One region of the Pseudoalteromonas sp. GW168-MNA-CIBAN-0100 genome, then DNA from elsewhere that is predicted to be linked to it. Evidence: predicted binding sites of a transcription regulator. Region 1 holds the regulator's gene; each other region holds the start of a gene.
The links. The regulator FliA, encoded in region 1, starts transcription of late flagellar genes. The targets are predictions, from matches to a motif close to CTAAAGNTNNNNNNNNNNNNGCCGATA.
Positions count from the first base shown of each region.

Region 2: the regulator FliA is predicted to act here: its motif matches at 6,074-6,100, upstream of AAEY62_RS18600 (DUF5610 domain-containing protein).
Region 3: the regulator FliA is predicted to act here: its motif matches at 5,300-5,326, upstream of pomA (flagellar motor protein PomA).

Region 1 covers NZ_JBEOOL010000016.1:55,300-62,632, reverse strand. The annotation lists gene AAEY62_RS11415 (chemotaxis protein CheA) at 1-484, opposite strand, end outside; gene AAEY62_RS11410 (protein phosphatase CheZ) at 500-1,273, opposite strand; gene cheY (chemotaxis response regulator CheY) at 1,291-1,674, opposite strand; gene AAEY62_RS11400 (RNA polymerase sigma factor FliA) at 1,715-2,425, opposite strand; gene AAEY62_RS11395 (MinD/ParA family ATP-binding protein) at 2,452-3,312, opposite strand; gene flhF (flagellar biosynthesis GTPase FlhF) at 3,305-4,786, opposite strand; gene flhA (flagellar biosynthesis protein FlhA) at 4,808-6,919, opposite strand; gene flhB (flagellar biosynthesis protein FlhB) at 6,992-7,333, opposite strand, start outside.
Region 2 covers NZ_JBEOOL010000041.1:1,674-9,006, reverse strand. The annotation lists gene AAEY62_RS18635 (hypothetical protein) at 1-254, opposite strand, end outside; gene ccoG (cytochrome c oxidase accessory protein CcoG) at 543-1,973, shown strand; gene AAEY62_RS18625 (serine/threonine protein kinase) at 2,060-3,034, shown strand; gene AAEY62_RS18620 (thiol:disulfide interchange protein DsbA/DsbL) at 3,069-3,692, shown strand; gene AAEY62_RS18615 (thiol:disulfide interchange protein DsbA/DsbL) at 3,709-4,347, shown strand; gene AAEY62_RS18610 (2-thiouracil desulfurase family protein) at 4,407-4,859, shown strand; gene trmA (tRNA (uridine(54)-C5)-methyltransferase TrmA) at 4,870-5,967, opposite strand; gene AAEY62_RS18600 (DUF5610 domain-containing protein) at 6,130-7,269, shown strand.
Region 3 covers NZ_JBEOOL010000028.1:46,926-54,258, forward strand. The annotation lists gene AAEY62_RS16030 (ligand-binding sensor domain-containing diguanylate cyclase) at 1-1,890, shown strand, start outside; gene dxs (1-deoxy-D-xylulose-5-phosphate synthase) at 1,964-3,826, opposite strand; gene ispA ((2E,6E)-farnesyl diphosphate synthase) at 3,932-4,819, opposite strand; gene AAEY62_RS16045 (exodeoxyribonuclease VII small subunit) at 4,822-5,064, opposite strand; gene pomA (flagellar motor protein PomA) at 5,386-6,153, shown strand; gene AAEY62_RS16055 (flagellar motor protein MotB) at 6,156-7,076, shown strand; gene AAEY62_RS16060 (hypothetical protein) at 7,220-7,333, shown strand, end outside.

The DNA of each region.
Region 1 (7,333 bases):
ATGGATCTTCCTCATCAGCTATTGGCGTATCAACTACTTCATCAAGAGGTTGTTCAACGTCAGTTTCTGAAGCGACTCCGTTAAGCTCGGCTTCTGTTGGAGGTAGGCCCAAAATGTGGAGGGTTTGAAGTAACTCAGGATCTGCTGGTTCTGGCTTATCCCTATTTTGGATAGTCGCGAACATTTCATTAATGGTGTCGAGCGCTTGTAAAATAACATCCATTAACTCTGAATTGACCGTTCGCACGCCTTGACGTAGTAAATCAAATACGTTTTCAGCGCCGTGGCAAGCATCAACAAGTTCTGTCATAGCTAAAAAGCCTGCACCACCTTTTACAGTGTGAAAGCCTCTAAATATGGCATTTAGTAACTCGGTATCTTCTGGATTATTTTCCAGTTCAACTAACTGTTCAGATAAAAGCTCTAGGATTTCTCCTGCCTCTACAAGAAAGTCTTGTAAAATATCTTCATCGACTTCAAACATGCAGTTACTCTCCTCTTAGAAGCCCAAACTTGATAAAAGATCATCGACTTCATCTTGATCAGACACAACATCATTACGCGATTCTTTATCAATAATAGGGCCTTCAGGACCTGCTAAAGTTTGTGTGGCAACTGGTTCTTTTATTTTTTGTTGTTCTACTTTATTCGCTGTGTTGTCACTGTCATCTTGTTCAGCAAACGCTGTTAAAAGATGAAGTAAGCTTTCTTCTACTTCTCTAACAAGTTCTATAACACGGCGAATAACTTGACCTGTTAAGTCTTGATAGTCTTGAGCCATTAGTACATTTGTCATTAAGCTTTGAAGCTCATCCGTTTTATGATGAGAGTTATTCATAAACTTATCGATACTATGGCAAAGTTGTTTAAACTCACCAAGCTCAATCTCCCGGCTCATTAAACGATCCCATGTCGGTTTGATATGAGATATTTCATCTGCAAGTTGCTGAGCTATAGGTAAACTAGCCTCAACAGCATCCATTGTTTTATTAGCCGCATTTTCTGTCATTTCTATAACATAATTAAGCCGCTTTTTAGCATCTGGAATCGCATCTGTCGTTATGTTAGTTAAGCGAGTATCAAGCTCAAAGCTTTTAAGTGCTTCGTGCAGTTGACGAGTCAACTTCCCAACTTCAGCAAATAATTTAGACTGCTCTTGCGAAGCTGTCTCTAAAATCAACTGATTAGCTTTATCTTGCTCATCGTTTTCTAAATAAATGACGAGTTGACGAGCTTGTTCTAACGTTATTTGAGGCGCAGCTGGTGCTGACATAAGCCTCTCCCCCATCATTAGCCTAAGCGTTCAAATACTTTTTCTAATTTAGTTTTTAATGTTCCAGCCGTAAATGGCTTAACAATATAACCATTAACGCCAGCTTGCGCTGCAGCTATTATTTGTTCTTTTTTAGCTTCTGCCGTTACCATCAGTACAGGGATATGTTTTAACTTATCATCTGCACGAATTGCTCTTAAAAGGTCAATACCTTGCATTCCCGGCATATTCCAATCTGTAACCACAAAATCAAACACTTGATTTTGTAACATAGGCAAAGCTGTAGACCCGTCATCAGCTTCTTGAACGTTAGTGAAACCTAAGTCACGTAATAGGTTTTTTATAATTCGTCTCATCGTTGAAAAATCATCAACTACAAGAATTTTCATGTTTTTATCCAAAACATCCCCCAGTGAGGTATTAACCTTAGTTTACTTACTACTAGTTTATCCAGTCATTGATTTTAGCTTTAAGCTTAATCATCGCCTGACCATGTATCTGACTTACACGCGATTCGCTTACATCGAGTATATGTCCTATTTCTTTTAAATTCATTTCATCGTTATAGTATAAAGAAAGTACCATCGCATCACGCTCTGGTAATGACTTTATTGCATTTAGCAAAGACTCATTAAACCGATCATTTTTAACATTATTAAAAGGTTTGTCTAGCGCTAAATCTTGGCCTACGGGAGTAATAACATCCTCATCTACACCAAGGTCTTCTATGCCTAATACTTTACTGGTATTAACATCATTTAAAATATGATGGTACTCATTGAGTGAAATTTCAAGTTTTTCAGCAACTTCTGTATCTGTTGGTTCGCGATTCAGACTGCTTTCGAGCCCAGTAATTGCCTCTGCAACTTGTCGGCTTTTACGGTGTACTGAACGAGGAGCCCAATCACCACGGCGCATTTCATCAAGCATAGCCCCGCGAATACGAATACCGGCAAAGGTTTCAAAGCTTGCGCCTTTTGTTGCATCAAAGTTTTTTGAAGCTTCTATTAAACCTATCATTCCTGATTGAATTAAATCATCAAGCTGAACGCTAGGTGGTAATCGAGCAATTAGATGACATGCCACTTTTTTGACAAGTGATGCATGTTTCTCAACAATCACATTTAAGTTTTGTGTTGATTGATATCCCATAGCTCTATTCACCAATGTTGTCATAATTAGCCGTTTACTAGTTTCTCAATGAAAAACTCTAAATGCCCAGATGGTTGATTTGGTATTGGCCATTTAACTGCTTTTGTCGCCAGCGCTTTAAACGCGAGAGCGGCTGGCGAACTTGGAAAGAGCTCAACAATCACCTTTTGGCGACGTGTTGCTTTGCGCATATTTTCGTCATAAGGAACCGTTGCTACTAGCTCCATTGAAACATCTAAAAAGCGATCGGTAACTTTAGATAGTTTTGCAAATAATTCAGTGCCTTCACGCATACTGCGGACCATATTGGCAACAATTTTGAACTTATAAACACCGTGCTCGCGGCTTAATACTTTAATAAGTGCGTAAGCATCGGTTATTGATGTTGGTTCATCGCACACTACAACCATTACATCTTGTGCTGCTCGTGAGAAGCTTAGCACCATGTCTGAAATACCAGCGGCTGTATCTACAATTAAAATATCAAATTCGGTATTCAATTCGCTAAATGCACGAATTAGCCCGGCATGCTCAGATGGCGATAGTTCAACCATACTTTGCGAGCCCGATGTAGCGGGTACAATTTTAATACCAGCAGGGCCTTCAACTAAAATCTCGTCAAGCTCACATTCACCTGACAAAACGTGTGATAAATTGCGCTCTACACGTAAACCAAGCATCACATCACAGTTTGCTAAACCTAAGTCAGCATCCAGCACTAATACTCTATTACCTTGTTGCCCTAGTGCAATAGCGGTATTTAGAGAAACATTTGTTTTCCCTACCCCACCTTTACCACCGGTTACAGCGATAACTTTTACGCCGTTGTTATTGTTTTGACTCATTTTGCGCAGGCCGCTTGCTTGATCTAATACTGTGTTAATCATACATCCCTACTGTACTTGGCGCCACTGCTTGGTGCCTTGAATGTTGTGCTTTTGTTCTTTTTAAATATAATTGCTCAGCCTTTTTCACTAGTTTCTCAGCATTTGCAACACGAATATCTTCTGGCACTCGTTGACCGTTAGTAAGATACCCTATTGGGAGGCGATTTTGAATCGCAATACTAATAATCTCACCCAAACTTAATGATTCATCTAACTTAGTGAAAATACAACCACTTAACTGTACTTTTTTAAAGTGACGTACTGTTTCTTGTAATACATTAATTTGTGCCGTCGCGCTTAGTACTAAGTAGCTGCGAATATCCACACGTTGGTTACGCATTAACGTGTTTAACTGCTCAGTCAAACGTAAATCTCGCTGACTCATACCTGCTGTATCAATTAATACTAGACGTTTATTTCGTAAATGATATAAAACTTCAGCTAATTCATTAGCATCTTTAACTTGCTTTACACCACAACCAATAATACGGCCGTAAGTAGCAAGCTGTTCATAAGCACCAATTCTGTATGTATCAGTGGTTATTAAGGCCACTTTATCAGCGCCATATTTTTGTGCACCTAACGCTGCAAGCTTAGCAACTGTTGTTGTTTTACCAACACCTGTTGGACCCACTAACGCATATACACCACCTTGGCGAAGTATTTCATTATTGGTTGTTTGCATTTGATCTTCGACCATCGTTAACAACGCTTTCCAGCCTTGCTTACGAGATACATCATCAGGTACAAAACATGCCATTTGTTGCGCTACTTCTTTATCAATACCCATACCGACTAAGCGGTCAACCATGCAAGCGCGTGTTGGATCGCGACGCGCCATATCTTGCTGCATTAAGCCCGATACTTGATGCTCAAGTAATTGACGAATTGCGTTCATTTCTTCACGCATTGTTGTCATTTCTTCGCTTTCATTATTGGGTGTTTGTTGGCGAGCAGTTACTGGACTATCTAAATCATCAAAGTCGCTGTCTAAATCATCAAAACCTAAGCTATCCGCTTGAGTTTGTGGACGAACTGGCGCTGCATTTTCAGGAGCAAACATATTTTTAGTACGCTGTTCCATAGCTGGTTCTTGATAGTTATCGGTAGTATCAATACCTGATTGTGAAAACATTGATGCAAGTTCAGGGGAGCGAGGACGCGGTGATTGGCGCTCTAATAAAGCCTGTAGGCTGTCAGCCACTTTTGCTTGCGGCTCTGGTTTGGCACGCTGAGGCTCTGGTTTTACAAAATTATGCATGCTTTGCTGTGGTGCTTGAGCGCGCGGTTTTGCAGTACGTTGTGGTTGCGCTGCTACTTTAGGGGCTGCTTTGTCATAATCAACTGCCGCTACAATTTCTACACCGTTAGCCAGCTTCTTATTTGACATAATAACCGCATCAACACCTAACTCATCTTTAACTTCTTTAAGTGCTGTGCGCATATCTTTAGCAAAAAAACGTTTAATTTTCATGATTCAACCCCTGTTAAAATCTTATTGTTGGCCTACAGAGCTAACAATCTTGATCTGTCTTTCGTCTGGTACCTCTTGATAAGACATCACTCTCAATCCTGGAATGGTGTACTTAACAAAACGAGATAACACAGTGCGTAACATTCCTGACGTTAGCAATATAGAAGGTTCACCGGCCATTTCTTGATTTTGATGCGCTTGTGTCAATGACACTTGAAGTCGCTCTGCAAGTCCAGGCTCAATACCGGCACCTTCATCGCCTGCATTTTGTAATGACTGATGCAACATCTGTTCCAACTCAGGTGCCAAGGTTATGACAGGGATTTCTGATGACATACCAACCGCATCTTGAACAATTAACCTACGCAGAGAAATACGCACTGCAGCCGTTAATACATCAGGGTCTTGGCTACGTGGACCATACTCAACAAGGGTTTGAACAATTGAGCGCATATCGCGAATAGCTACACCTTCATTCAATAAATTTTGCAGTACTTTTACAATTGCAGTTAATGGCAACACATCAGGTACTAGTCCTTCTACTAAGCGAGGATGGCTTTTAGCAAGCATATCAAGCAGGTTTTGAACTTCTTCATGCCCTAGTAGCAACGCCGCACTGTTAGTTAATAACTGGCTAATATGAGTGGCGACTACCGTGGCTGAATCTACAACGGTATAACCTAGTGATTGCGCTTCATCTTTTTGATCAGGCTTGATCCATACTGCATCAAGGCCAAACGCAGGATCTTTAGTTTCAACCCCTTTAATAGGACCAAATACTTGCCCTGGGTTAATCGCTAGCTCGTCGCCATGTTTAAGTTCGCTTTCACCGGTTGAAACACCCATTAGCGTTATTCTGTAAGCATTTGGATCAAGCTCTAAATTATCGCGAATATGAACAGGTGGTACTAAAAAACCAAGTTCTTGAGAAAGCTTTTTACGTACACCTTTAATACGATTAAGTAGCTCACCACCTTGAGATTGATCTACCAACGGAATTAATCTGTAACCTACTTCTAGGCCAATTACGTCAACCTGCTGAACATCATCCCAACCAAGTTCTTTTTGCTCTTGTTTATTGGCAATACCTGTTGCAGCGCTTCCGCCACTGGCGGCCTCTTCGGCTTCTGCTGCAGCGGCTTTTAACTTAGTTTGCTGTGTGTAGTAAGCTAAATAACCCAGTAACGCACCTAAACTTAAAAAAGCAAAATGCGGCATACCAGGCACTAAACCCATGATGATCAAAATACCTGAAGCAATAAAGAGTGATTTTTCGTTACCTAGTTGTTTCTTAAATTGGTCACCCATATTGAGCGACTCATTTTGACGTGTTACAACAATCGCGGTACCAATTGAAAGCAGTAAAGAAGGGAGTTGAGCAACTAAGCCATCACCAATGGTAAGTAATGTATATACTTCCATTGCGTTGCCAAAACTCAAATTATGTTGAATCATACCGACAAATAAACCACCAACAATATTGATGATTAATATAACAATACCTGCAATGGCATCGCCTTTTACAAATTTACTCGCACCATCCATTGAGCCGTAAAAATCAGCTTCGCGAGTTACTTCCTCGCGGCGGTCACGCGCTTGCTCAGCACTGATAAAACCAGCGTTTAAATCGGCGTCAATTGCCATTTGTTTACCCGGCATTGCATCAAGGGTGAAACGTGCAGATACCTCAGAAATACGCCCAGCACCTTTAGTAATTACCACAAAGTTAATAATGATCAGAATTAAAAATACGACCAAACCAACAGCGTAGTTACCACCAATAACAACTGAGCCAAACGCTTCAATTACTTTACCGGCAGAATCACCACCATTATGACCTTCAAGTAATACAACTCGAGTGCTGGCAACGTTAAGCGCTAAGCGCATAATCGTAGCGATTAGTAATACAGAGGGGAATATACCAAACTCAACCGGCTTCATCGTGTAAACAGTCACGAGTAAAACCACTAATGCGAGGGCAATATTAAACGAGAAAAGGATATCGAGTAAAAATGGCGGTAACGGTAAGATCACCATTCCCAAGGCTGCAAGCACAAGCAAAGGAGTACCTACCCCTTTGGCATAGTCTTTTTTGTCTCTGTTAAGTTGTTGTAATACCGCTTTAAAACTCATAATTCTACAATTTCAAAAAATTGACACTACGTAGAATTTGCAATAACTATTCCAAGTTACTAAGTTAACGGTTTAATACTTGTAGGCATCGGGGATTGGGAGCTTGTTATTGAGCTTAGTTGGACGTTTACCGCGCCCTTTATTAAAGCGCTTAAGCTGAAATACATACGCTAAAACTTGCGCTACTGCAGTAAATAGCTGATCGGGTATTTGCTCTCCTACTTCAGCCGTATGATAAAGCGCTCGGGTCAGCATAGGGGATTCTAAAATAGGTACTTCATTCCCTATTGCTACTTTTCTAATTTGCATCGCCATTTCATCAATACCCTTAGCAAGCACTATTGGCGCTCCTGCGCGCTCTGTATCGTATTTTAATGCTACTGAGTAGTGAGTTGGGTTGGTAACAATAACATC
Region 2 (7,333 bases), on a different contig from region 1:
AGGTGAAATAACTGAACAGAGTCATCTGTTGTAAACGTTTTTTCTACGTACTCACCCTCAGATTCAGACAATTTAAGTTGAGTGCTGATTCTATTTTTAGCCATATTTGCAGCAGGGCTTCTGTTAATCTTACTTGCATCACTTAAAAAACCAATGCCTTCACCTAATAACCTTTCGCGAGGTTCTTTTATAAGCGGATGATCGATTGTAAAAAAGGCAAGGATCACAACTACCAAAATAACAAATTTTTTCATGGATACGTAAACCTTGATCTAAGTAGGGTTGAATTACCATGCAGTGTAATAAACTGCATTTTAAAAGCAAGTAACTGGGATGAATAAATTATTAGCGATCTATGCCAGTAATTTTAACCAACATTGTTATAATGGTTAACAGCAGTCAGATATTTCTGAAATATCTGAAAGTATTCGAGAAGGCAATTTATTAAAGTAAATCTGCCTAGCAAGTAACTTGCTAGCTTTAAGTATAGAGTACTTGAGTATTGCTGGATTTTTATTTCCAAGCGGCGTTGAGGAACTTCGATGGACAAGCAAATTAAAGTAAAGAATATCCCTGTAGAGGTGAAAATCCAAAAACCGGATTTAAGCCGTCAAGATGATAGGTTCAATCCCCGAAATCGTATTTATGTGCGTGCCGTAAAAGGCCTACATCAATTACTTAGGCAGCGCATTGGCTTTTTAGGCCTACTTGCGTTTATGTTACTTCCTTGGATTAATTTTAACGGCCAGCAAGCAGTGCTGTTTGATCTAATTGGTCAAAAATACAATATTTTTGGTTTAACGCTATGGCCTCAAGATTTTACCATATTAGCGTTTATTTTTATGCTGGCAGCATTTGCGCTGTTTTTAGTGACCACCTTCTATGGGCGGGTGTGGTGTGGCTACACATGTCCGCAAACTGTTTGGACCTTTATTTTTATTTGGTTTGAAGAAAAGCTTGAGGGCACGGCTAATCAGCGTAAAAAACTCGATCAACGACCCATGAATTTTGATAAGTTTTGGCGTAAAACGGCAAAGCATACTAGTTGGGTATTGTTTTCGTTATATACCGCTATTTCTTTTGTGGGTTACTTTACGCCAATCAGAGAGTTACTTCCTGATTTTGTAACGTTTAACGTGGGTGGTTATGCACTAGTCAGTATTATTTTCTTTGCTGCGTGTACCTATGGTAATGCCGGTTGGATGCGAGAAATTATGTGTTTACACATTTGCCCTTACTCACGGTTTCAATCAGCTATGTTTGATAAAGATACATACACTGTAACGTACGACGAAAGCCGTGGTGAAAGCCGTGGTCCTCGTTCACGTAAAGTAGATCATGAAGATTTAGAGCTAGGCGACTGTATAGACTGTAACTTGTGTGTTCAAGTGTGCCCAACAGGTATTGATATTAGAAATGGGTTACAAGCTGAGTGTATTAACTGTGGTGCATGTATTGATGCGTGTGATGGCGTAATGGATAAAATGGAATACCCGCGTGGGCTTATTTCATATACGACAGAGCGAAACCTCGAAACCCCAGAAAATAAAACGAATCCACTACGAGCTAAAATCATTGGTTACACGGTCATACTTGTTGTGCTTACGGGAGCACTTGTAGCTAATATAGCGCTGCGTAAAACAATGGACTTTGATATCATTCGTGATCGAAACCAATTATATCGTGTCGATTTTGATGGTTTAGTAGAGAACACCTACACATTAAAGGTAATCAACAAGGCGCAGTACGAGCAAACCTTTAATATTAAAGTACAAGGGTTAGATAACTTTAAGTATATTGGTAAGCAGTCATTTACAGTGCAGGCAGGGCAATCTCATAATGTGCCATTGTCGCTTGTAATGGACCCTTATGATTTGAAGGTGTCGATGACAGAGTTTAACTTTGTGCTTTCACCGGTAGATGAGCCGGATGAGACAATATCGCAGTCGAGTAACTTTTTTAAAGCGCGATAATCATAACCTACCTTAAATAGGTAAGTTGATATAGCAATTAACAAAAGCGGGTATATAACCCGCTTTTTATTTTATATAAGAAGAGTATGAGTAAATTTAGTTTTATTGACTTAACACCTGACCTAATACTCGATGCAATAGAAAGCGTAGGTGTGTACGCCGAATCTGGTTTGTTGGCACTCAATAGCTATGAAAACAGAGTGTACCAATTTAAAGCCGATGATGGCCTGCGTTACGTAGTGAAGTTTTATCGCCCAGAGCGCTGGAGTAAAGAGCAAATTCAAGAAGAGCATGACTTTGCATTTGAACTGGCAGAAGCGGAAGTGCCTGTTGTTGCCCCTATTTTATATAATGGGCAAAGCTTGTTTGAACACGAAGGTTATTTGTTTGTGTTGTTTCCAAGTGTAGGCGGGCGTTTATTTGAGGTTGATAACTTAGATCAGCTTGATGTAATGGGGCGTTTAATTGGCCGTATGCACCAAGTAGCTAAAACAAAGCCTTTTACTTATAGGCCAACAGTTACCTGCGAGGAGTATTTACATACAGCCAAAGTTCATCTTCAAAAAAGTAACTTAGTGCCTATGGGAATAAATACTGCCTTTTATACTATTTTAGATTTAGTGATAGAGCAGGCGCAAAAACAGTATAAAGATGTGCAAAGTATTCGCTTACATGGTGACTGCCACGTTGGTAATATTTTGTGGGCAGGTGATGCGCTCATGTTTGTGGATTTAGATGACAGCCGCCAAGGTCCTGCAATCCAAGATTTATGGATGATGCTCAGTGGCGATAGAGCGACGCAACTGTTACAGTTAGACACCCTTGTGAATGCGTATGAAGAGTTTTGTGATTTTGATCACTCTCAACTCAAATTAATTGAACCGCTGCGAGCGATGCGTATTATCCATTATATGGGATGGGTAGCTAAACGATGGAGCGATCCTGCCTTTGTGCGGAACTTTACATGGTTTGCTGATGACAAATACTGGGAGCAACAAATTTTAGCACTGAAGGAGCAACTTGCAGCACTGCAAGAAGCACCGTTAAAGTTATTGCCGTAATATTTTATTTAAAGACAAGTACAACGAGATACAAATGCTTAAAAAATTAAAACTGAGTTTATTACTTTTATGTTTACCATTTGCAGCACTTGCTGCACAGTTTGAAGTTGATAATCAATACACTGTTATTGATGTAGACAAAAGTACATCACCACAAGTAACCGAGTTTTTCTCATTTTACTGTCCACATTGTTTTAAGTTTGAACCAGTAGCAAAAGCAATTGAACAAGGCTTGCCAGAAGGCGCGGAGTTTATTAAAAACCACGTGAACTTTTTAGGTGGCGTGTCGCCACAAGCACAAAGTAATTTAAGCTTTGCCTACTTAATTGCTAAGCAGCATGGTCAGGCGCAGAGTATTAGCGATCAAATTTTTAAAAGTATTCATGTTCAGCGTGCTCCTTTAACTGAAATGAAAGACGTTAAAAAATTACTTGAAGTAAACGGTATTGATAGCGCAACGTTTGATCAAGAAATTGCAAGCATGCCAGTTATTTCGGCTGAGCAAGCAATGCAAAACAAACAAAATAAATATTCAAAATTAGGCGCACTTACAGGTGTACCTACTTTTATTGTTAACGATAAATATAAAATAAACCTCAACACCATCAAAAATCAAAAAGAACTTGATGAGTTAGTAGCGTTTTTATTAGCACTATAAATTTCGGAGCATAATAATGATTAAATTAGTTAAAGCAGGTTTGCTTGCAGTACTACTTCCTATGGCGGCAACAAGCTTTGCAGCAACGTATGAAGAAGGCGTGCATTACGACGTTGTTTCTGAGCGCGCAACTAAAAAGCCAGAAATTAAAGAGTTTTTCTCATTTTACTGCCCTGCATGTAATAACATGGAAGCACTAATTGGTGAGTTTAAGCCTAAGCTTGATAAAAACGTTAAATTTAAAAAGAGCCATGTTGATTTTGTAGGTGTACGCGACCCAGAAAACCAACAGATGATGAGCCAAGCACTCGCTACTGCAGAAGTGCTTCCGCAAAAAGATAAAATTGTCTCTGCAATCTTTAATCATATTCATACAAAGCGCGCTAGTTTTAATGAGCTTGCAGATGTAAAAGATATATTTGTAGCGCAGGGCGTTGATGGCGATAAGTTTGATAAGCTGTTTAAAAGCTTCTCGGTACGTACGCTGAGCTCTAAAATGAAACGCGATCAAGACTACTTTAAAGAAAAAGGCGCACTACGTGGCGTACCTACATTTATTGTAAATGGTAAGTATAAATTAAACCTAGGTCGTGAGTCGGGTATTACTGAACCAGAAGATATTAGCAAACTGATTAATTACTTAGCTAATAAATAAATTTAGCCAAAATAAAAAAAGCTCCTTAAGGAGCTTTTTTGCTTTATAAGGATATAGCGATGGAAAAAATATTAGTATCGAGTTGTTTGCTAGGGCAGCCTGTTCGCTACGATGGTAGAGGACACGCAATTTTGCATCCACAGCTTAATTTGTGGCAAAAACAAAATAGATTAATTGTGTTTTGTCCTGAGGTCGCTGGTGGGCTTCCTACTCCTAGAGCTCCTGCTGAAATAATACAGGGGAGTGTAATTACTAATTTAGGAGAAGATGTAACAGAACAGTTTCAAACTGGAGCTAATATAGCGCTAGAACTCTGTAAAAAGAATCAAGTTCGTTTTGCTCTACTTAAAGAATCGAGCCCTTCTTGCGGACGAAATACAATATATGATGGAAAGCATCGCGGAGTAAAAATCGAAGGGCTAGGTTTAACTACAGCATTATTAATAAAAAATGGTATTCAAGTATTTAGTGAAAAGCAAATACCAGCACTTATAAAAGTACTGGCACTTTAATTTTGGTTGGTTATTTGCGCTGCAAGAAAACACCCGACTCAATGTGATGTGTATATGGGAACTGATCAAATATAGCAAAGCGCTTAACGTTGTGCGTACGTGTTAGGTGATCAAGGTCACGCTCAAGGGTTTCAGGATTACACGATATATAAATTATGCTTTCGTAGTTAGCCACTAAGTCACACGTTAATTCATCCATGCCCGCGCGCGGTGGATCAACTAATATGGTTTGGCAGTCATAGCTTTTAAGGTCAATACCGTCTAAGCGAGAGAAAGTACGCTCTCCATTCATTGCTTGAGTAAACTCTTCACTAGACATACGAATAATATCTAGGTTCTCTACGTTATTTTTAGCAATATTGTATTGAGCAGAATGAACAGATGATTTTGATATTTCTGTTGCTAATACTTTATTAAAACAGCCCGCTAACGCAATTGAAAAGTTACCGTTACCGCAATACAGTTCTAATAAATCATTTTTAAGTGGTTTACATAAATCTTGCGCCCACTCCAGCATATTAATATTTACTTTTGCATTAGGCTGAGTAAAGCTATTTTCTACTTGTTGATAAATAAGCTCTTGACCATTAACTGTTAAACGCTCAGTTACAAAGTCATCACCCAGCACTTCTTTTTGTTTGCGAGCACGGCCGATAAAGTCAATTTTGTATTTACTGCTTAGTTTTTCTTTAAGCGCTTTAATTTCACTTAACCATTCATCATCAAGTGGTTTGTGATAAAGCAAGCTTACTAAAATTTCACCGCTTAGCGTGGATAGGTAATCGATTTGAAATAACTTACGACGTAATATTTCACAAGGCTTAAGATGCTCAATCATCACCTGCATTATTTCACCAACTAGAGGCGCTGCTGGATCAAATGTATCAACACGGATTTTTTCTTTTGTTTGTTGATCAAACATAATGTGAAACAGATCGTCACCGTCGTGCCATACTCTAAATTCAGCACGTTGGCGGTAGTTAGTTGGCTCTGAGCTAAATACTTCTAGTTGCTCCACACCAAAACGTTGGAACTGTGCACTAATACGCTGCTCTTTTTCACTTAACTGCGTTTGGTACTGTGTGGTATCTATTTTAATAACTGCCATTAACGCTACTACCTTATCTAAGATCTGTTTATCGGCGCTATTGTAGGGAGCGCTGCGTATTTGTCTAGTTTTGGCTAGCATTTATGCTGTTTTATTGAACATTGTACTTTAGTTTTTATTGTTATAGCCGATAATAAACTACGCACGCTTAGGAGACGAATCATGAAAATAGGTAATTATGGCTTTACGCCAAACAACAACATCAATAAATTCAATAATAAAGCTGATATACAGCAACCTACAATTACGTCTCCTCAAGATAGCTACCAACAACGAGGCCGAGAGTTGGCTGCAAAGGTGCTTGGCGATAAAATGGCTGAGCAGCTTGGATTGCCTATCGCAGAAAAAAAAGCAGATAAACCACTATTTGATTTTGATGAAATAGTAAAAAACGTACTCGATTTTGTAAGTAGTGCTGTTAATAAAGCAAAAGCTAACGGCGCTGATGACGAAAAGCTCAAAGATATGTTAGGCGACGCGCGCAAAGGAGTCCAAATAGGGATTGACGACGCTGTTGATGAACTCAAAGGTACAGGCGTATTTAATGATGACATGGAAGAGGGGATTAATAAGTCCAAAGAGGGAATTTACAATGGGCTTGATAAGTTTGAAGAGTCGTTATTTAACCCACAATCTGCCAGCGTAAATATAAGCCAGGCTCAATATGTCAGTATGACGAGTAATGCAGAGTATAAATTTACTACCGCAGAAGGTGATGAGGTAAGTATTAGTTTTGCTGATGCATTTGAATCTCAGTCGGCAAGTGGCTATCAGCAAAACAATAATAGCGAGTCGTTTGCAAGCTCATCATCGCAATCTCGGCAGGTATCATTTTCGATGTCGGTTAATGGTGACTTAAATGAGCAAGAGCAAGAAGCTATTAATACGATGATGGAAGACTTACAAGATTTAAGTAAAACCTTTTTTGGTGGTGATTTAGATGAAGCATTTGAACAAGCGCAGGAGCTGAGTTTAGACAGCGATCAGCTGGTGGCTTTTTCTATGGATTTACGCCAAACAAAAACAATAGCAACAGTTAAAAGCTATGAAGAATATAGACCAGCACCAGAAAAACAAGTAGCGGAGGGTTTAGCTCCTTTTAATGACGACCTTAAAAATGCTTTTGAAAAAGCGGGTGAGCTTGGATTACAAAATCAGCTAGCTGGCATTCTCCAATGGTTAAATCAAGATCAGGAACAAATAGATAAGTTAGTAGATTACACAAAGTCTATGTTCGAAAACCTTAATCAGTTAAATTCTGCGGCCGACAGGCTTACTGATTTAGAAACCACGCAAAGTTAAACTACTTTCTTTTATAAATACCTCATGGCAAACTGCCGTTCTTAAAGTAAAGTGGGAACGGTAG
Region 3 (7,333 bases), on a different contig from region 1:
GCTACAGGACGTGGCTTATTTGTTTTTGAAAACAAGACACTCTATACCGTCCCAGGTCGAGCGCTTCGCGATAATCCTGTGTTTGCAATAAGTCGCTCTAGTAAAGGCGGTTTTTGGATTGGTACCGGACGCGGTTTATATCGATTAAATTATGCTGGTTTAACACCTTTTGCATATAACGCTTTTTTAGGTAGTAAGTTTATTACCTACGTATTGGATAAAACAAACTTTGGTGTGATTGGTACTAGTAAAGGCGCATATTACTTTACAGACCGTGGCATTGAAAAAATTGGTGACCAAACAACACTTGAAAGTGCATACGTAACTAGTGTGCTACATATAGATGGCGTGGGTATTTTAATCGGCTCTCTTAACGATGGGCTTTTTTACAGAAGTACGCAAGGGCAGTGGCGTCAACTCGATGCAGCTAATGGCTTACCGTATGGGTCTATATTTAGCCTAGAATATGATGAAAAGTTAAAGCATGTTTGGGTAAGCACCATGAAAGGTGTTTACAGAATGCCTGTAGAGCAATTTAAAACAGAAATAAAAAGCTTAAAAGTTGAAGAAGTGATTTCATCTTTTGACCGTCAACTCGATGGTAAAGCGAATCAATGTTGTAGTGGACTTGGGCATGATGCGGTAGCAGACACCGGTAATTCTATTTGGTACCCAAGCTTACAAGGTGTTGTTGAAATACCTAAAAATGTAGAGCTATTTGGTGTGCTTGCATTAAAGCCAACAATAGAAACAATAACAACACCACTTCGTCATTTAACTACCGCTGCGCTTGGTAAAAAACCATCATTAGAAACAGACGAGCGTGATATAACGCTAACTTACACAGCTATTGATTACTATGCACCAAACAGTATTGAATTTAGATATAAACTAAGTGGCTTAGATAGTGACTGGCGCTATGCTAATACGCGACGTGAAGCTATTTATACTAACTTGCCTCCAGGCTCGTTTTTGTTTCAGTTAGAAGCGAAGCGCCAAGGTGAAGACTGGACTAAAGCGCAAGAAGTAGAATACGGTTTTGTAGTGCCAGAGCGCTTTGACGAAACTATTTACTTTAGGCTTTTAATTACCAGTGGTTTTATTTTGCTTTTTTATCTCATTTTTTGGGTGTTTAGAGCGCAAGAGCGTAGAAAACAAGAAGCATTAGAGGGCTTGATCACCGAGCGTACCTTAGAGCTTCGTCAAGCTAATGATAAATTAGGCCAAGTGAATTCACAGCTTAAATTAGTTAGTCACTCAGATGAGCTAACGGGGCTGCGTAGCCGCCGCTTTTTGTTTGATCAACTCCCTAAAGATATTGAACACTTTCAACGTAATTCACAATCGCTGCAGGCACAAGGCAAGTCACTGGTGCTGGTAATTATTAACTTTGATAATTTCAGCCGTATTAATGATGCCTATGGCCCAATTGCAGGTGATAGCTGCTTACAGCAAATGGCTGCATTATTAAATTCGCGTACGCAGGGTTCTGACTATGTGGCACGTTGGAGTGGTGATGAATTTTTACTATTATTACGTGATTTTAAATGCAATAAAATAGACAGCTATGCTTCAGATCTTTGTAAAGTAATAGCGGCTAATTCATTCCAATTACCAAATGGAAAAACAACTAATATCACGGCATCAATTGGTTGGTCATTTTATCCATTACCACTTTTGGGTGGGCAGGTAATTAGCTGGGAGACATCTATTAATTTAGCTGATATTTCATTGCACCAAGTTAAAAAGCGCGGTGGTGATGGTGTTGCAAATATTACGTTTGATGATCAGCTTGATGCATTTGAGTTTGAACAAAATTCTAACGTTGATCAACAATTAGGTATTTTACAAAGCAATGGCCTAGCTGATATTAAAGTGTGGATGCGCTGATCAGCAATATTTGATATTAAAAAAGGAGCCTAGGCTCCTTTTTTAATATGCTCAACTTTAGATGTATAGGAAGTTAATTAATAAACGCTTTAATAGCGGTTAATATTCCTTGCTCGCCTAATCCCATTTCATCGTGCATTTCATCTTGGGTGCCGTGTTTAATAAACTCATCAGGAATACCTAAGTTAAGGATATTAATATCAGCTTTTTGCGTTGCTAAGAATTCGTTAACTGCAGAGCCGGCACCGCCAGCAATAGCATTGTCTTCAAGCGTAACAATTACATCGTGGCTAGTTGCAAGCTCATTTAAAAGTGCGGTATCAAGTGGTTTAATAAAACGCATATTAACAAGCGTTGCATCTAATTCATCTGCAGCAAGCTGTGCATTTTCAAGTAATGTACCGAACGATAAAATGGCAATTTTACTGCCTTTCTTAATTGTATCTGCCTTGCCTATTTCAAGCAGTTGCATAGTGCTTTCAATGTCTGCAGTACCTGCACTACCTCGAGGATAACGAACTGCAACAGGGCAGTTTGCTTTATAACCGGTGTATAGCATTTGACGGCACTCGTTGGTATCGCTTGGTGCCATAATTACCATATTTGGAATGCAGCGCATAAAGCTTAAATCGTACGCACCTTGGTGAGTTTCACCATCGGCTCCCACAATACCAGCGCGGTCAATGGCAAATAATACAGGTAAGTTTTGCAGTGCAACATCATGTATTAATTGGTCATACGCACGTTGTAAAAAGCTCGAGTAAATAGCAACAACAGGTTTTAAACCTTCACAGGCAAAGCCAGCGGCTAAAGTAACGGCATGCTGCTCAGCAATAGCTACATCAAAGTATTGATCTGGATGCTCTTTAGAAAAACGTACCATGCCTGAACCTTCGCGCATTGCAGGCGTGATAGCCATTAACTTGCTGTCTTGTTCGGCCATATCACATAACCAATCGCCGAATACTTTTGAAAAAGTAGCGGCACTAGGTTTAGATTTAGGCAGGCTAGTTGTGCTTGGGTCGAATTTTGGTACACCATGGTAGCCAATAGGATCGGCTTCAGCCGGTTTGTAGCCCTTACCTTTTTGGGTTTTTATATGTAAAAGCTGTGGGCCTTTTAAATTACGCATATTACGTAATGTATCTACCAACATGTTTACATCGTGACCATCAATGGGACCAATGTAATTTAGGCCTAATTCTTCAAAGAAGGTACCTGGGATCATCATGCCTTTAATGTGCTCTTCCATTTTACTGGCAAGTTGCTTTACCGGAGGTACTCCTGAGAGTAACTTTTTACTACCTTCACGAATGTTAGTATAAAAGCTACCTGATAAAATTCGAGCAAAGTGATTTGTTAATGCGCCAACATTTTCAGAAATCGACATTTCGTTATCATTTAAAATAATAAGCATGTCTGATTTTACATCACCTAAATGATTCATCGCTTCAAATGCCATGCCTGCGGTTATAGCTCCGTCACCAATAATGGCTACAGACTTTCGACCTTTACCTTCTTTTTGTGCAGCAATAGACATACCTAAAGCAGCCGAAATAGAGGTGCTTGAATGGCCTACGCTAAACGTATCGTATTGGCTTTCATCGCGAAAAGGAAAAGGGTGCAAACCGTCTTTTTGGCGAATAGTGTGCATTTGCTCGCGACGACCAGTAAGAATTTTATGCGGATAAGCTTGATGACCCACATCCCAAACTAGGCGATCGTCTGGAGTGTTATAAACATAATGCAGCGCAACGGTTAGTTCAACCGTCCCTAAACCAGACGCTAGATGACCGCTACTTTGCGATACTGAGTTGAGTAAATAATCGCGCAGCTCATTGCTAAATGCAGGGAGTTTGTCTTGCGCTAAGTCACGCAATTGGGCTGGCTCGTCAACCAAATTAAGTAATGGATACTTGCTACTATCAAGTGTCATGGTTTTATATATATCCTTCGCTAACATTAATTAATTCAAAGCTTTTACGAATAATTAATGTTGAGTAATAATGTCAGTGCTAATTGCAATACGTATGAGCAAAAATTAGTGGTCACGCTCAATTAGGTAATTTGCTAGCGACGCAAGAAGTGTTGTGTCAGCATCTATATTTGCTAACGCTTCATGGGCTTGTTGTATTAAATTTTGCGCCTTTTCTTTAGCGCCTAGCATACCTAATAACGCCGGATATGTCGCTTTATTCGCGGCAATATCGGAGCCTTGTGGCTTTCCTAAAATAACTGTATCGCCTTCAACATCTAAAATGTCGTCGTGTACTTGAAATGCTAGCCCTATAGCATACCCAAAAACACTTAAATTTTCTAAGGTTTGTTGATCAGCCTTTTCACTGCACAGTGCACCAAGTGTAATTGCGCAATTAATTAGAGCCCCGGTTTTTAGCTTATGTATTCGCTCAAGCTCTTGTACGGTAATTACTTTATCAGTTGCTGCTATATCAAGGCCTTGTCCGCCAACCATACCCTGAAGGCCTGATGCGTGGGCAAGTGTAGCAATCATTTTTACTTGTGTTTGCGATGAGCATTCAAATTTGTGATTCGCAATAAGCTCAAAAGCAAGAGTTTGAAGAGCATCACCGGCTAAAATTGCATTTGCCTCGCCAAACTCTATATGACAAGTAGGGCGTCCGCGGCGTAAGTCGTCGTCGTCCATTGCTGGTAAGTCATCATGGACTAACGAATAGCTATGAATACACTCAATTGCAGCAGCAAGTACGTTTAAGTCTTGATGGTTTGCGCCGAGCATTTTACCTGTGGCATAAACTAAAAATGGACGTAATCTTTTACCACCATTAAACAATCCATACTGGGTGGCGTTCTTTACAGTTTCTTCTGTATCGAGAGGCTGGTTAAAATGCTGTTGTAAGGTCGCTACTACATCTTTTTGAGCACGTTCAATATGATTTTTTATGCTCACAGCTATTCCATATCATTATCAAAATTTGTAAGTACTGACTTTTCGCCATTCCCCATCAAAATTGATACTTTTTGTTCTGCTTGCTGTAATTTCCCTGATGAAGCACTTGCTAATGCAATTCCACGCTCAAATTGCTTTAACGATTGCTCAAGCGATAAGTCACCTTGTTCCATGTCACTAACGATTGTAGATAATTCTTCTAGTGCTTGTTCGAAACTTAAGTTTTCAGGTTTTTTAGTCGCCATCTTTATTTCAGCTTACATAATAAATTTAGGGGTCAATTTTAGGGGGAATGCTAAACTAGGTCAAAGGATGATATTGGTTTTTTACCTTTATAACGTTAAATTATATTTCAAGTGCATTAATAAAGCCTTAATAGCGGTCTGTTGGTTTAATAAATCAATTGATAATTAGGTAGCCCTTATAACTTGATCTAAGATAGTGCTAAAGGCTGCTTTTTATGTTTATTTATAAAAATGGCTTAAGCAATTCAATATGTTGCCGATAAGCAGTTAATAATAAAAGTTTATGATAAGGCCATTAAGCATGAAACTTCTGGAGGAAATGTGGATTTAGCAACCATAATCGGGATCCTAGGCGCAATTGGCTTAATTGTCATGTCTATGTTTATGAGTAGTAGCGGTGAAATGGCTATGTTTTACAATACCCCGTCTGTGGTTATTGTATTTGGTGGTTCACTCTTTATTGTTTTATCAAACTTCACCATGTCGCAATTTTTGGGGATAGGTAAAGTTGTTGCCAAAGCGTTTATGTTTAAAATCGAAACGCCAGAAATACTTATCGAAAAAGCAGTAGAACTTGCGGATTCAGCTCGTAAAGGCGGTTTTTTAGCACTCGAAGAAGCTGAAATTCCAAACCCCTTTATGCGCAAAGGCGTCGATATGCTCGTTGATGGCCACGACGCAGATGTAGTTCGCGCTACACTTCAAAAAGATATTTCTCTAACCACGACTCGCCATGAATTGGGCGCGGGTTTATTTAAGTCGTTAGCTGATATAGGGCCTGCAATGGGTATGATTGGTACTCTAATTGGTTTGGTTGCAATGTTGTCTAACATGGATGACCCAAAGGCAATTGGTCCGGCAATGGCAGTAGCACTATTAACAACTTTATATGGCGCGTTTTTAGCCAATGTTGTGGCAATTCCTATTCAGGTAAAACTCGAACTGCGTAAAGACGAGGAAGCTATGAATCAGCGTTTAATTTTGGATGCTATTTTAGGTATACAAGATGGTCAGAATCCAAAAGTAATCGAAGGTATTTTGAAAAATTACTTAGCTGAATCTAAACGCAAAGTAGATACCGAGGAGTAATTATGTCTGATCAAGAGTGCAAATGCCCACCGCCAGGTCTACCTGCATGGATGGGAACGTTTGCCGATTTAATGTCACTGTTAATGTGCTTTTTTGTACTCTTGCTCGCGTTTTCAGAAATGGATGTACTTAAGTTTAAACAAATTGCGGGCTCTATGAAGTTTGCTTTTGGTGTGCAGAATAAAATTGAAGTAAAAGACATCCCTAAAGGTACCTCTGTTATTGCCATGGAGTTTACCCCAGGCAAACCAGAGCCAACCCCAATAGAAACCATTCAGCAGCAAACAGTCGAAATGACTCAACAAATGTTAGAGTTTCAGGCTGGCGATGAAAGCTCAGCAGGCGGCAGGCAAGAACAGCGCGGGGATAAACGCGGTGGCGAATCTCGTAGTACCTCACAAGAAGAATCTTCTGAGCAAGCAACTTCAGCAGCCGATCAGGAGCAAACTAACGAGCTTGTTAAAAAGATAGCGCAGCAGCTTGAAAAGCAAATAATCGATGGCGCTATTGAGCTTGAGTCTTTAGGGCAGCAAATAATTATTCGCATTAGAGAGAATGGTTCATTTCCTTCAGGTAGTGCATTTTTACAACCTAAGTTTAAACCTATAATTCAAGATATCGGTGTGCTGTTAAAAGATGTACCCGGTGAAATAACAGTATCTGGCCATACAGATGATTTTCAGGTATCGAATGAGTTATATATTAATAATTGGGACCTATCATCAAAGCGTGCTGTAGCCGTTGCAAGTGAACTGCAAAAAGTCCAAGGATTTGATAAAACCCGAATGATGGTGGTTGGTCGAGCTGAAACACGACCACTTGTACCGAATGACACAGATGAAGATCGCCGCAGGAATCGCCGAGTAGAAATATCTATATTACAAGGTAAAGCAAAAGAGTCAGCTCCTATCGACGTGAGGTAGTACTGCTTGGCAAAGCTTATTTTTTAGCTTAAAGTAAAACTCCTTAACAATTGTAATGGAGTACTTATGAAAATAATAAATAAATATTGTTATATGCCGGGCAACGGAACTGGTGGAGACGATGATAAGACTAAAGAATAACCATGCCTTTATGGGTTGATAAAGTAATCTTTTTTCTTGAACTTAGCTGGGTTTTATTTTTAATCCCGGCTATTTTTATTTTCTATTTACGTAAAGATTTTTTGGCATTACGGTTT